DNA from 2 places in the Pseudomonas lyxosi genome. Region 1 is predicted to be linked to the other one. Evidence: predicted binding sites of a transcription regulator. Region 1 holds the regulator's gene; the other holds the start of a gene.
What was found. The regulator FliA, encoded in region 1, starts transcription of late flagellar genes. The targets are predictions, from matches to a motif close to CTAAAGTTTNNNNNNNNNNNGCCGNTAA.

Region 1 (7,161 bases):
CAACTCGCCGACCATGTTCATGATTTCGTCGAGACGCGCGGTATCGACCCGCACGGTGGTTTCGGCTTCGCTGGCCGGTTTTTCCGGTGGCGGCGCGGACGGGGCACGCGCCGGAGCCGGGGCAGCAGCAGCGGCAGGCTTCGGCGCTTCGGCTTTAGGCTCGGGCGCTTTGGCAACGGGTTTCGCAGCCGGTGCTGGCGCCTTGGCGACAGGAGCAGAAACCACTGCGCCAGTGCCAACCTCAGTGAACTTGCCTTTGCCGTGCAATTCGTCGAGCAGCGATTCGAACTCGTGATCGGAGATCAAATCGCCGCCGGCCGCTTTAGCGGTGGGCGCAGCCGGGGCCGGGACCGCAGCAATGGCCGATTCCAGCGCATCAACGGCAAAGTTGCCCTTGCCGTGCAACTGATCGAGCAGTGCTTCGAACTCGTCGTCGGTGATATCGGAGCTGTCGCCTGCCGCTTTCGGGGCAGCCGGTGCGGCTGGCGCCGGGGCCACCGCATCGACGGCGAACTGACCTTTACCGTGCAGTTGATCGAGCAACGACTCGAACTCGGCATCGGTGATTTCGTCGCTGGCTGCCGCATTGCTGCTCGGCGCTGGCACGGCTGCCGGGGCTTCTGCCTGAGCCTTGACGGCGTTCAGCGAGTCCAGCAGTTGTTCGAATTCGTTATCGGTGATGTCGCCTTCAGCCGCCGGTGTTTCGACCACTTCGGCAACTGGCGCGGCTTCTTCAGTTTGCGGCTCGGCCAGACGGGCCAGTGCCGCAAGCAATTCTGGCGTGGCAGCCGTGATCGGGCTGCGCTCACGGACTTCGGTAAACATGCCGTTCACCGCATCCAGCGCTTCGAGAACCACGTCCATCAGTTCCGAGTCGACGCGACGTTCACCCTTGCGAAGGATGTCGAACACGTTCTCGGCGATGTGACAGCACTCCACCAGCTCGTTGAGCTGGAGGAAGCCGGCGCCTCCTTTTACAGTGTGAAAACCGCGAAAAATTGCATTGAGCAAATCCGCATCATCAGGTCGGCTTTCAAGCTCGACCAGCTGTTCGGACAGTTGCTCTAGAATCTCGCCGGCCTCAACCAGGAAATCCTGAAGGATCTCTTCATCGGCGCCGAAGCTCATGTGTAGGGGTGCTCCTAGAATCCAAGGCTGGAAAGCAAATCGTCTACATCGTCCTGACCGGACACAACGTCTTCTCTTTTATCGGCATGAATCTGCGGACCTTCACCCTGAGAGAGATGTTTTTGCGGATCTTTTTCTGCCAGCATCGCTTCACGGTCATGTTCGATGCCCGCAAAGCGGTCCACCTGACTGGCCATAAGCACGAGCTTGAGCAGGTTGCTTTCAACTTCGGTGACCAATTGGGTCACACGCTTGATCACCTGACCGGTGAGGTCCTGGTAATCCTGAGCGAGCAGAATATCGTTGAGGTTGCTCGACACAACGCGATTGTCTTCGCTGCTGCGTGTCAGGAAACCGTCGACTCGCCGAGCCAGCTCGCGGAACTCTTCAGCCCCGACTTCGCGACGCATGAACCGTCCCCAATCGGTGCTCAAGGCCTGGGCTTCGTTGCTCAGGCCGTTGACCAGCGGCGTGGCGTTTTCCACCAGGTCCATGGTGCGGTTGGCAGCCGCCTCGGTCAGCTTGACCACATAACCCAGACGCTCGGTGGCATCCGTGATCTGCGAGACTTCCTCGGCTTGCGGCATGTTCGGGTCAATCTGGAAATTGACGATCGCGCTATGCAGCTCGCGAGTGAGCTTGCCCACTTCCTGATACAGGCCGCGGTCACGGGTCTGGTTGAGCTCATGGATCAGTTGCACGGCGTCGCCGAACCTGCCTTTTTCAAGGCTTTCGACCAGTTCGACAGCGTGTTTTTTCAGGGTCAACTCGAAATCGCCCTGTGAAGATTCGTAATGCTCCATAGCTCCCCCGTGGCGCAGTTTCTCAACCGATGCGTTCGAAAATCTTTTCGATTTTTTCTTTCAACGCCTGGGCCGTGAAGGGCTTGACCACATAGCCGTTAACACCGGCCTGGGCTGCCTCGATGATCTGCTCGCGCTTGGCTTCAGCGGTCACCATCAGCACCGGCAGGTGCTTGAGCTTTTCATCGGCACGCACGTGGCGCAGCAGATCGATACCGGTCATGCCAGGCATGTTCCAGTCTGTTACCAGAAAGTCGATGCTGCCGCTGTTGAGAACCGGAATGGCAGTAGTGCCATCATCGGCCTCGACCGTGTTGGTGAACCCAAGGTCACGCAACAGGTTTTTAATGATCCGCCGCATCGTTGAGAAGTCATCAACGATGAGGATTTTCATGTTCTTGTCCAATTCGACCTCCAAGCAGTCTTAAACGCGCCCAGCACCTGGACGCGCCATTTCAATCAATCCGGCAAAGCACTCAATGACTGTCTGGAGCACAACAGATCGCGACCGGTGCAGTTAATCCCACACCGGTCCCGCTCGCAGTGTCCCCACACTGCCTTCAGCGCGCTCGCCACTCCCCCAAACGCCCCCGCAAGCGGGCCGCGCACTGGCTGTGTAACTGGCTGACCCGAGATTCGCTGACCCCCAGGACCTCACCGATTTCCTTGAGATTCAACTCTTCGTCGTAGTACAGCGCCAACACCAGTCGCTCACGCTCCGGCAAATTGGCAATCGCGTCCGCCAGCGCCGCCTGGAAGCGTTCATCTTCCAGATCGCGTGACGGCTCGAGATGAGCACTCGCGCCATCCTCGTGCAGCCCTTCGTGTTCGCCGTCCTGCAACAGATCGTCGAAACTGAATAACCGGCTGCCCAGGGTGTCGTTCAAAATCCCGTAATAATCGTCGAGACTCAATTGGAGTTCGGCCGCAACTTCGTGATCTTTAGCGTCACGGCCGGTTTTAGCTTCAATCGAGCGAATTGCGTCGCTGACCATCCGGGTATTGCGGTGGACCGAACGTGGCGCCCAGTCCCCCTTGCGTACTTCATCGAGCATCGCGCCGCGGATTCGAATGCCCGCGTACGTCTCGAAACTCGCGCCTTTGCTGGCGTCGTATTTGGTCGACACTTCAAGCAGGCCGATCATCCCGGCCTGGATCAGATCTTCAACCTGGACACTGGCTGGCAGACGTGCCAGCAAGTGGTAGGCAATGCGTTTAACCAGTGGCGCGTAACGCTCGATCAGCTCGTACTGCGCGTCACGTGCCGACTTCTTGTAGAGGTTGTAGCCACTGGCTGTCATAGCACAGGTCCTGCGGTTTGTTGCACGAGGCGCTCGACGAAAAACTCCAGGTGCCCGCGCGGGTTGGCAGGCAGCGGCCAGGTATCGACCTTTTGTGCAATGGCCTTGAACGCCAGTGAGCACTTGGACCGCGGGAAGGCTTCGTAGACGGCGCGCTGCTTCTGCACAGCCTTGCGCACGCTTTCGTCGTAAGGCACCGCGCCGACGTATTGTAAGGCGACGTCCAGGAAGCGATCCGTGACCTTGGTCAACTTGGCGAACAGGTTGCGACCTTCCTGCGGGCTCTGGGCCATGTTGGCCAGGACGCGGAAGCGGTTCATGCCGTAATCGCGGTTCAGCAGTTTGATCAGTGCATAGGCATCTGTGATCGAGGTCGGTTCGTCGCAGACCACCAGCAACACTTCTTGCGCGGCGCGAACGAAACTGACTACCGAGTCACCAATGCCCGCAGCGGTGTCGATCACCAGTACGTCAAGGTTGTCGCCGATATCGCTGAACGCCTGGATCAGGCCGGCGTGTTGGGCCGGGCTCAAATGAACCATGCTCTGTGTGCCGGACGCGGCCGGGACGATGCGAATGCCGCCAGGGCCCTGCAACAGAACGTCGCGCAGCTCGCAGCGGCCTTCGATCACGTCGGCCAAAGTACGTTTGGGTGTCAGTCCCAGCAGGACGTCGACGTTCGCCAGCCCCAGATCGGCGTCCAACAGCATGACGCGTCGACCGAGCTCTGCTAGAGCCAGGGACAAGTTCACTGACACGTTAGTCTTCCCGACGCCACCTTTGCCGCCGGTCACCGCGATCACCTGTACGGGATGCATGCTGCCCATGAATTTTCTTTACCTTGTCTTACTTAGACGGAGGCCACATTACTGGCTGCGCGTTCACGAACTGAACAATGCATGGCAGACCATCGATGTAGGTACAAAAACTGTTCATTAATACCTCAGCCGACCTGCTTGGTCGGGCTGTGGTAAATATCAGCGAACATGTCAGCCATGGCTTCTTCGCTGGGTTCTTCTTGCATTTGCACGCTGACGGCGCGACTGACCAACTGATGACGACGCGGTAGATGCAAATCATCCGGAATCCGCGGGCCATCGGTCAGGTAGGCCACCGGCAATTCATGACTGATGGCCAGGCTCAACACCTCGCCCAGACTTGCCGTTTCATCCAGTTTAGTCAGGATGCAGCCAGCGAGCCCACAACGCTTGTAACTGTGATAAGCGGCCGTTAGAACCTGTTTCTGGCTGGTGGTTGCCAAAACCAGATAATTTTTCGATTTGATGCCACGACCGGCCAGGCTTTCGAGCTGCATGCGCAGTGCCGGATCGCTGGCCTGAAGGCCCGCGGTATCGATAAGCACCACGCGTTTGCGCAGCAAAGGCTCCAGCGCCTGCACCAGCGACTGGCCCGGATCGACATGCGTCACTGACACATTGAGGATCCGGCCCAACGTCTTGAGTTGCTCCTGAGCACCAATACGGTAGCTGTCCATGCTGACCAGCGCGATATTCTGCGCGCCGTACTTGAGCACGTAACGGGCCGCGAGCTTGGCCAGGGTGGTGGTCTTGCCCATGCCGGCAGGGCCGACCATGGCAATCACGCCGCCCTCTTCCAGAGGCTCGACTTCGGGTGTGACGATCATCCGCGCCAGGTGTGCCAACAACATGCGCCAGGCCTGACGAGGTTCTTCAATATCGGTAATCAGCGCCAGCAAATCGCGCGACAACGGGCCGGACAGACCGATGCGTTGCAGGCGACGCCAAAGATTGGCCTGGGCCGGACGGCTGCCTTGCAGCTGATTCCAGGCCAGGGAACCGAGTTGCACTTCCATCAGTTCGCGCAGGCTGTTGAGTTCGAAACGCATCGAGTCGAACGCCCGTGGGTCAACGCCACCGGAGGCAGGTGCCGCAGCCGGCGCAGGGCGACGGGGTTCGGTGTAGGTTGGCTCGATCAGCGGCTCGGCGGCGGTCAGTGGCAGGCCGGCGAACAATTGGCGATTGGTGGACTTATCGCTCTCACCATCGCTGCGCAGGCTCAGTTCGGCCTGGGCGGTGACGATCCGCGATTGGGTCTTGCGCAGCTCGTCTTCGAGTTCCATGTTCGGAACGCGCGGAGCCAGCGCCGACAACTTGTAATCCAGGGCAGCCGTCAGCTCGACACCACCGGCGATCCGGCGGTTGCCAATGATGGCGGCATCAGCGCCCAGCTCATCACGAACCAGCTTCATGGCCTGACGCATATCGGCGGCGAAAAAACGCTTAACTTGCATAAACCACTACCTCAGCCGTTGGGCCCTACTGTCGCAACGATGGTCACTTGCTTGTTGTCAGGAATTTCCTGGTAAGCCAACACATGCAAACCCGGGACTGCCAATCGGCCGAATCGCGACAGCATCGCGCGAACCGGACCGGCTACCAGCAGAATCACCGGTTGACCTTGCATTTCCTGACGCTGCGCCGCATCGATCAACGAGCGTTGCAGTTTCTCAGCCATGCTTGGCTCCAACAGAACACCCTCTTCCGAGCCTTGTCCTGCCTTCTGAAGACTATTGAGCAATATTTGTTCCAACCTTGGCTCCAGGGTGATCACTGGTAGCTCGGAGTCAGTGCCTACAATGCTTTGGACGATTGCGCGGGATACGCCGACGCGCACCGCAGCCACCAGCGCGGCAGTATCTTGACTCTTGCTGGCATTGTTGGCGATGGCCTCGGCAATGCTGCGAATGTCCCGTACTGGCACCTGTTCGGCCAGCAACGCCTGCAAAACCTTGAGCAACTGAGACAGAGACACCACACCAGGCACCAGCTCTTCGGCGAGTTTTGGCGAGCTTTTGGCCAGCAATTGCATGAGTTGCTGCACTTCTTCGTGACCGATCAACTCACTCGAGTGCTTGTACAGAATCTGGTTCAAGTGGGTTGCCACTACCGTACTGGCATCGACCACGGTGTAACCGAGGGATTGCGCCTGGGCACGCTGGCTGATTTCGATCCAGACCGCCTCAAGACCGAAAGCCGGATCTTTGGCGGTAATGCCGTTGAGCGTACCGTAGACCTGCCCCGGGTTGATCGCCAGCTCGCGGTCCGGGTAAATCTCCGCTTCGGCCAGGATCACCCCCATCAGGGTCAGGCGATAGGCACTCGGCGCCAGGTCGAGGTTGTCACGGATATGCACGGTCGGCATCAGGAAGCCCAGGTCCTGGGACAGCTTCTTGCGCACGCCCTTGATCCGCGCCAGCAATTGACCACCCTGATTGCGGTCCACCAGCGGAATCAGCCGGTAGCCGACTTCCAGGCCGATCATGTCGATCGGAGTGACGTCATCCCAGCCAAGCTCCTTGGTTTCCTGAGCGCGAGCGGGCGATGGCAGCAGTTCCTGTTGACGCTTGACCTCTTGCAGGGCCTGAACCTTGACCACGTTCTGCTTCTTCCAGAACAGGTACGCGCCGCCAGCCGCCAGGGCCGCCATGCTGAGAAAGGAAAAGTGCGGCATGCCCGGCACGAGGCCCATCACCGCCATCAAACCCGCCGCCACGGCCAACGCTTTGGGCGAGGCGAACATCTGGCGATTGATCTGCTTGCCCATGTCTTCCGAACCGGAAGCACGGGTTACCATGATCGCTGCAGCTGTAGATAAAAGCAGTGATGGCAATTGCGCCACCAAACCGTCACCGATGGTCAGCAGTGCGTAAACCTTGCCGGCATCGCCGAAGCTCATGCCGTGCTGGAAGATACCAACCGCCATGCCGCCGATCAGGTTGATGAACAGAATCAGCAGGCCGGCAATGGCGTCACCGCGAACGAACTTGCTGGCACCGTCCATGGAACCGTAGAACTCGGCTTCCTGTGCCACTTCCATCCGCCGCAGTTTGGCCTGGTTCTGATCGATCAGGCCGGCGTTCAAGTCGGCGTCGATGGCCATTTGTTTAC
Region 2 (7,161 bases), 2.6 Mb from region 1:
GTTTTCAGATGATCCCGAATGGTTCTGAAGGCCAGACAAACCGGGCTTCAAACGGTTTTTTGCGTCAGAGAGATCCTTGATGATCCAGATCCATCTTCCATTCCCCAGATCAAAGAGAACGCCATGACCGTTAAAGAATTGACCCAAGAAGCCAGACACGCAGAAGCGCTGAAGAAGTACTTGCTGGAATCGCCTCAGCTAGCCGAAGAGATCAAGGACTTGCCCGCCGACGATCAGAAAGACCAGATCCAGTGGGCGTTCGAAGACGAGGCAGAGTCTCAGGGATTGCAGCCGTGGGAACTGACGCTCAAGTACACCTCAACCCCTGAAGAGTTCGAGGCTGCGCGCCTTGTTCTGCACAAGGAGGCTGCCGAGGTGTTGGGTGTCGAGTGGGAAGAGTACTGCGAGATGAATAATCTGGTGGTCTGATAAAAACGCCAGCCTCACGGGGCTGGCGTTTTTCATTCATGCGGCGCTATCAAAGGCTCAGTCGCATCGACAGATCGACAGCCTTCACATCCTTGGTCATCGCACCAATCGAGATGTAATCCACCCCGGTCTCGGCGATCGGCAGCAGCGTGCTTTCGTTGATACCGCCGCTGGCTTCCAGTTTCGCCTTGCCTGCGTTCAGACGCACGGCTTCGCGCATGTCATCCAGACTCAACTCATCGAGCATGATGATGTCAGCTCCAGCCGCCAGGGCCTCCTTCAGCTCCTCCAGGCTTTCCACTTCGATCTCCACCGGTTTGCCCGGGGCAATCTTGTGCGCGGCTTTGATGGCCTCCGGGATGCCACCGCAGGCGGCAATATGGTTTTCCTTGATCAGGAAGGCGTCGTACAGGCCGATGCGGTGGTTATGGCACCCGCCGCAGGTCACGGCATACTTCTGCGCCAGACGCAGCCCCGGCAAGGTTTTACGGGTGTCGAGCAACTTCACCTGAGTCTCGGCAACGTAATCCGCCAGGTACTGCGCGCGTGTGGCCACGCCAGACAGCAACTGCAGGAAGTTCAGTGCACTGCGTTCGCCCGTCAGTAGCGAGCGCGCCGGGCCTTCGAGGTGGAATAGCACCTGATTGGGTTTCACCCGCTCGCCATCGCGCACCTCCCAGTGCACCGCAACACGTGGGTCCAGTTGCCGAAACACAGCATCAACCCAGGATGTGCCGCAGATGACGGCAGCGTCGCGGGTGATGATGGTGGCTTTGGCCAGGCGTTCGGCCGGGATCAGCTGTGCGGTGATGTCGCCGCTGCCGATGTCTTCGAGCAACGCACGGCGCACGTTGGCTTCGATTTCGGCGGTCAAATCGGCGAGACGTAGATTCGGCATAACGGACTCCACAAACAAAGTGGCCCGATTATAGGGGCATGGCGGCGGGCAACCCAAGGCATCAGAGGCGTTCCCATCGCTCTGAAACCTGCATTTGGTCGATTCGCCTGAGCAATCGGCACTAAGTCAGCGTCTGCCATAAGCGTCTATTTCAATGGGAAGCGCAGAGTCTGCTGGTAGAGGGGACATCTTTTGCAAGATAATCCGCCTTGCTTTTGACGTCATGGCTTTGACGTGGATTTGGATTGACGACTTCGAAGACTCACCTTTTCAGGAGGCCTGAATGCACAACGACGGGAATGTAGTGCCTTTGCACAAGGTCGCTACCGACCAGGCGACTCACTCGCCGCTCGCCCGCCTGCCTGTGATTCTGCTTCAGGTTCGCGACAAGGCCGCCCAACAGCTCAGGCATGGTTTGCAGGAACTGTTCGATAACGCCGACGACACGCTGTTCGAAATGGCCGACCGGGCCCGCAATGACGTCGAACAAAACCTCTTCTTCGAAGCCATGCGCGACTTGCGTCTCAAGCGTAAAAACATCGAACGCGGCTTTCTCGAACAATTCTTCGAGGCTTTTGTCAGCCTCACCCAGTACGACATCACTCAGTCTGCCTTGCCCCAGGCGTTGGCCTTCGACGCCTCGGTGGCGCTGCCCAATGACGACATGGAGCGCGGCGTGGCAGTGGAAGCGATGGTCAGCAAAGTGCTGAACCGCGACGGCTTCTCCCTGGACCAACTGACCGCCCGACTCAGCGCACTGCTGGGCAGGGAACTGCTCGACCAGCACAATCCCATGGGGCCGGCGATGCTCTGCGAGTACTTTATGCAGGCCGGGCGCAACTTGGGGGTGGAGATCAAGGTCAAGCTGATCATCCTCAAACTGTTCGAACGCTATGTGCTCAGGGATTCCAATCAGCTCTACGCCGAAGCCAATCAGTTGCTGGCCGCCACCGGCGTTCTGCCTGACCTTAAGCCCGCCCCTGCGCGTCGGGTCACGGATCGTGCGACTGCCGGCGTTGGTACTGAACCCGCACAGGCCAACACTCGCGTCGGTGGCCCGCCGATCGACGACAGCGTGCAGGAAGTCTTCGCGGCGTTGCAGGAGTTGCTGTTTCACGTGCGTGGCAGTGTCGCGCCAACTCTCGAAGCCAGTGCCCAGACCCAGCCGATTTCCACCCGTGACCTGATGCGGCTGCTCTCGCACTTGCAGCAATATGTGCCGGCGCCGGCAGCCCAGGACGACTTCGATCTGCGAAACCAGCTCGAACAGCTACTGACTCGGGTCAGCGTCAAAAGTGGCAAGTCACGCGTGGTCGGGGTGGCTGACGAAGACGTGATCAACCTGATCGCCATGCTCTTCGAATGCATCCTCGATGACCGCAACCTGCCGGACTCGCTCAAGGCGTTGATCGGCCGTTTGCAGATCCCGATGCTGAAAGTGGCGGTGCTCGACAAGAGCTTCTTCAGCCGCAGCAGTCACCCGGCCCGACGCCTGCTCAATGAAATCGCCACCGCAGCCATGGGCTGGGGTGAGTGCGATGACCATGAGCGCGACAGCCTGTATCTGCGCATCGAGCAAGTGGTGCAACGGTTGCTGAACGATTTTGTCGATGATCCGGCGGTCTTTTCCGAATTGCTCGCGGATTTTCTCGCCTTCACCAGCGACGAGCGGCGTCGCAGTGAGCTGCTGGAGCAACGTACCCGTGACGCCGAAGAAGGCCGCGCCAGGACTGAACTGGCCCGTCAGCGCGTCGAACAGGTGCTGAATCAGGCCCTGTTGGGCAAAGTATTGCCGCAGCGGGTGGTGGTGTTTGTCCAGGAAGCGTGGAGCCAGGTGCTGCTGCTGACCTGTCTCAAGCACGGCGATCAGTCGGCCGAATGGCACGCCGATGTGCGGTCCATGGAGCAATTGATCTGGAGCGTGCAGCGTCATGATGAATTCGATGCGAGCCTGCGCTTGTTGGCGCTGGTGCCTGGATTGCTCAAGTCGTTGCGCGACGGGCTGAGCAGTTCGGCCTTCGATCCGTTCGCCACCAGCGAATTTTTCAGTGAGCTGGAAGCCTTGCACGTTCAGCTGTTCGAACGTCCAGGGCAAAAGCTTGAGCAGTCTGCCGATACACCGGTAATGGTCGAAGTGCTGCAAGAAATCGTCCTGCGAACCGCCGACGAAGGGCCGGTCGATACGGCGCCAGTACGCTTGCCGGAGGACGATGCCGGTCTGCTTCAGGTCGATCAACTGCGGTTGGGGTGCTGGGTCGAGTTTCAGGAAGACGAGGAAAACACCCTTCGCTGCAAGCTGGCGGCGATCATTGAAGCCACCGGCAAGTACATTTTCGTCAATCGCACCGGGATGAAAGTGCTGGAGCGCAGCCGCACCGGTCTGGCGCTGGAGTTCCGTCGTGGCGCGGTGCGCGCGCTGGACGACACCTTGCTGTTCGATCGGGCGCTGGAGTCGGTGATCGGCAACCTGCGGCGTCTCAATCACGGCAAGTGATCGCGTCCCGAGGGTCTATCGCGGCATACTGGGCGCCTACACAGTCGTCGTTGAAGGAACCTGTATGCAGTTGGACCCCGCGAGCGGTTGGTGTCAGGGCGTAGATATTTGTCCCTCGCCCAACTTCAATGCGCGCCCCTCGGGCGAAATTTCCCTGCTGGTGATCCACAACATCAGTTTGCCGCCTGCGCAATTCGCCACCGGCAAGGTGCAGGAATTTTTCCAGAATCGTCTGGATGTCACGGAGCATCCCTACTTTGAAGGGATCGCCGACCTGCGTGTGTCCGCGCACTTTCTGATCGAACGTGACGGCACCGTCACTCAGTTTGTCTCTTGTCTTGAGCGTGCCTGGCATGCCGGTGTCTCGAGTTTCGAGGGGCGGGAAACCTGTAACGATTTTTCCGTGGGCATCGAACTTGAAGGCACGGATGAACTGCCGTTCACCGACGCTCAGTATCAAGCGTTGACGACCCTGACCCGGCAGCTGCAAAACGCCTTCACGGCCATCACCGCACAGCGCATTTGCGGGCATAGCGACATCGCACCCGGGCGTAAAACCGATCCGGGGCCAGCGTTCGACTGGGCACGCTATCGCGCCGCCCTGGCAAAAGAGGAACAACAATGAGTTTTCTGGTGTTGCTGTTGGCGGTCTGGATCGAGAAGTTCTCGGCCCTGCGTCATCGGATTCAGCGCGATGGTGGATGGGTTCGCGAGCTGAACAAGCTTGAGGTCAGTCCGCGTCTGGCGAAAAGTCCGTGGCTGATTTTGCTGATCCTGGTGTTGTTGCCAGTGGCACTGCTGGGGTTGCTGCTGTTGGTGCTGGACCCGGTGGCTTACGGTCTGCTGGCGTTGCCGGTGCACCTGCTGGTGGTGATTTACAGTCTCGGCCGCGGTGATCTGCTGGCCGGTCTCGGGCCGTTTCGCGATGCCTGGCGCCGAGAAGACCTGCAAGCGGCCGCTCATGTGGCGGACCGCGATGTGGGTATCTGCGCCGATAGCGGCGAACAACTGCTGGAACGGGTCGAAGGGCATCTGCTGTGGGAGGCTTATCAGAGCTTTTTCGCGGTGATTTTCTGGTACTTCCTGCTGGGTCCGGTCGCGGCCCTGAGCTATCGACTGCTGGCCCTGGCCGAAGAACACGGGCAGAACCCGGCCGTGGTCGAGCGCGCGGCAAAACTGCGTCATGCGTTCGACTGGGTGCCGGTGCGTTTGTTGGCGGCAAGTTTTGCGTTGGTCGGCAATTTTGTCGCGGTCGGCCGGGTGATGTTGCACGAACTGCTGAACTGGAACATCAGCGCCGCCCAATTGATCGAGAAGGTCGGGCTGGTGGCGGGTGAAATTCCGGCACCGGTGGTCGGGCCTGACGGCATCAACAGCCTCGACCGGATCTGGGAACTGCTGCTGCGCGCGGCGGTGCTCTGGTACGCCGGTTTTGCGTTGTGGACCGTCCTTCCTTGAGTACACCAATCCTGTAGCAGCTGGCGCAGCCTGCGTTCGGCTGCGCAGCAGTCGCCAACTTAGTCACCGCGGTTTGTCAGGCTCACCGCGTAATCAGGGTTTACGACTGCTGCGCAGCCGAACGCAGGCTGCGCCAGCTGCTACCAGTCCGCGTGAATCCCTCCGTTAACCTTAAGTTACAAAACCTCCCGCCGATTTAAGCTATACAGAGACAGCGCCGAATAGTGGCTATCTGCTCTCGACCCGCGCCTGCCAATAAAAATAAGAAATCAAAGGGAGACTTCCAGTGAAGAGCTTGCTCTATCCCGCCGTCGCGCTGATGAACCGCCTGAGCTTCGGCATGAAGTTCAGCCTGATCAGCGTGCTGTTCCTTGTGCCGATGTTGGTGACCAACTTTTATCTGGTGCGCGATTCTTATCGAGAATTCCAGGGCACCCGGGTCGAACTGCAAAGCCTCGACCTGCTGGGCAGCAGCCTGACGTTACGGCGCGATCTGGAAACCCTGAACAACCTGGTGCAGATTAACGTCACCCTCGGTCAGTCCGGCAAGGCCGGCAATGTCGAGTCGCAGGTCAGTACCCTGGGGCAAAGTGTGCTGACCCGTTTGCAAGGGCTGACAGCGATGACCGCTGACCCCGAGCAGATCACGGTTTTCGATGCCAAACGCGATGAAATGATCGCCGCGTTCAAGGCCCAGCAAGCGGAAAACTCCCTGCAAAGCAAAAGCGCGATGATCGGCAAGTTGCTCGGCAACGCGCAAATTTTCAGCCAGATCATCGCCAGTCAGGCCGGCCTCAGTCGCGACACTCAGAGCGACATGCGCCAGCTGAGCGAACTCATCACCAATGTCACCCCTCCCGTGACCCAGCTTCTGGGCGAAGGTCGGGCGATGGGCTCTTTTTCGCTGGGGCAGGGTTTTCTCAACTCGGCATCGAGTACCCGTTTTGATGAATTGCTAGCGCAGATCGAAAAACTGCAGGCCGAATATGCCCTGAAGTTGCAGGACGCGCTGGGTTCCAGCAAAGCGGCACGGGAAACCCTGGCCGCTCAGGCCGATAGCAGCAAGGCGTCGTTGAAAAAAGCCAGTGAACTGTTCGAAGAGCAGGTGGTAATGGCCGACACGCTCGATGCGCCGTGGCAGGGCTTTTACGATCAGGTCACGGGCCTGATGGACCAGACGTACCAACTCAACGAAGCCACGTTGAAGTTTCTCGGCACCCAGTTGCAACAGCGACTGGAGCAGAACCGCACCCACATGGTCTTGCAGGCCGTGGCGCTGTCGGTGGTGTTTGTATTGATTTTCTACCTCTACGGCGGCTTCTACGCCTCGACCCGCACCACCCTCAAGCGTCTTGGCGCGGTGATGGACAAGGTCGCGGCCGGCGACATGACGGTGACTTTCAGCGCCAATAGCCGCGATGAACTGGGCGAGTTGGGTGAGGTGTTCAACGGCACCGTGAAGAAAATCCATGACCTGATCGAGCGGGTCGGCCAGACCGTCAGTGAGGTCGAGCGCCAGGCCGGGCAGGTGGAGAACGTTTCCGCCCAGAGCAACCAGGCGGTGGCGGGGCAGCGCACGCAGATCGAGCAGGTCGCCACGGCCATGAACCAGATGTCGGCCACGTCCCTTGAGGTGGCACGCAGTGCCGCAGCAGCGGTCAGCAGCGCCCATAGCGTCAATGACGAGACCATCAGCGGTCGTGGGCTAGTGGAGTCCCAGCAGGGCAGCATCGCAGCACTGGCCAGTGAGATCGATCAGTCGGTGCTGGTGATCAATCAATTGGCCAGCGACAGCCAGTCCATCAGCCGCGTGCTGGAGGTGATCAAGAGCATCGCCGAACAGACCAACCTCTTGGCGCTCAACGCGGCCATCGAAGCCGCT

Region 2: a site for FliA is predicted at 5,450-5,477, ahead of ACMXYI_RS10890 (methyl-accepting chemotaxis protein). Genes of this name have one in related genera too.

Annotation. Positions count from the first base shown of each region.
Region 1 covers NZ_CP180481.1:6,454,933-6,462,093, forward strand. The annotation lists gene ACMXYI_RS29620 (chemotaxis protein CheA) at 1-1,128, opposite strand, end outside; gene ACMXYI_RS29625 (protein phosphatase CheZ) at 1,143-1,931, opposite strand; gene ACMXYI_RS29630 (chemotaxis response regulator CheY) at 1,954-2,325, opposite strand; gene fliA (RNA polymerase sigma factor FliA) at 2,492-3,232, opposite strand; gene fleN (flagellar synthesis regulator FleN) at 3,229-4,059, opposite strand; gene flhF (flagellar biosynthesis protein FlhF) at 4,176-5,504, opposite strand; gene flhA (flagellar biosynthesis protein FlhA) at 5,516-7,161, opposite strand, start outside.
Region 2 covers NZ_CP180481.1:2,347,852-2,355,012, forward strand. The annotation lists gene ACMXYI_RS10865 (DUF6388 family protein) at 124-429, shown strand; gene nadC (carboxylating nicotinate-nucleotide diphosphorylase) at 479-1,327, opposite strand; gene ACMXYI_RS10875 (DUF1631 domain-containing protein) at 1,611-3,821, shown strand; gene ampD (1,6-anhydro-N-acetylmuramyl-L-alanine amidase AmpD) at 3,886-4,446, shown strand; gene ampE (regulatory signaling modulator protein AmpE) at 4,443-5,279, shown strand; gene ACMXYI_RS10890 (methyl-accepting chemotaxis protein) at 5,566-7,161, shown strand, end outside.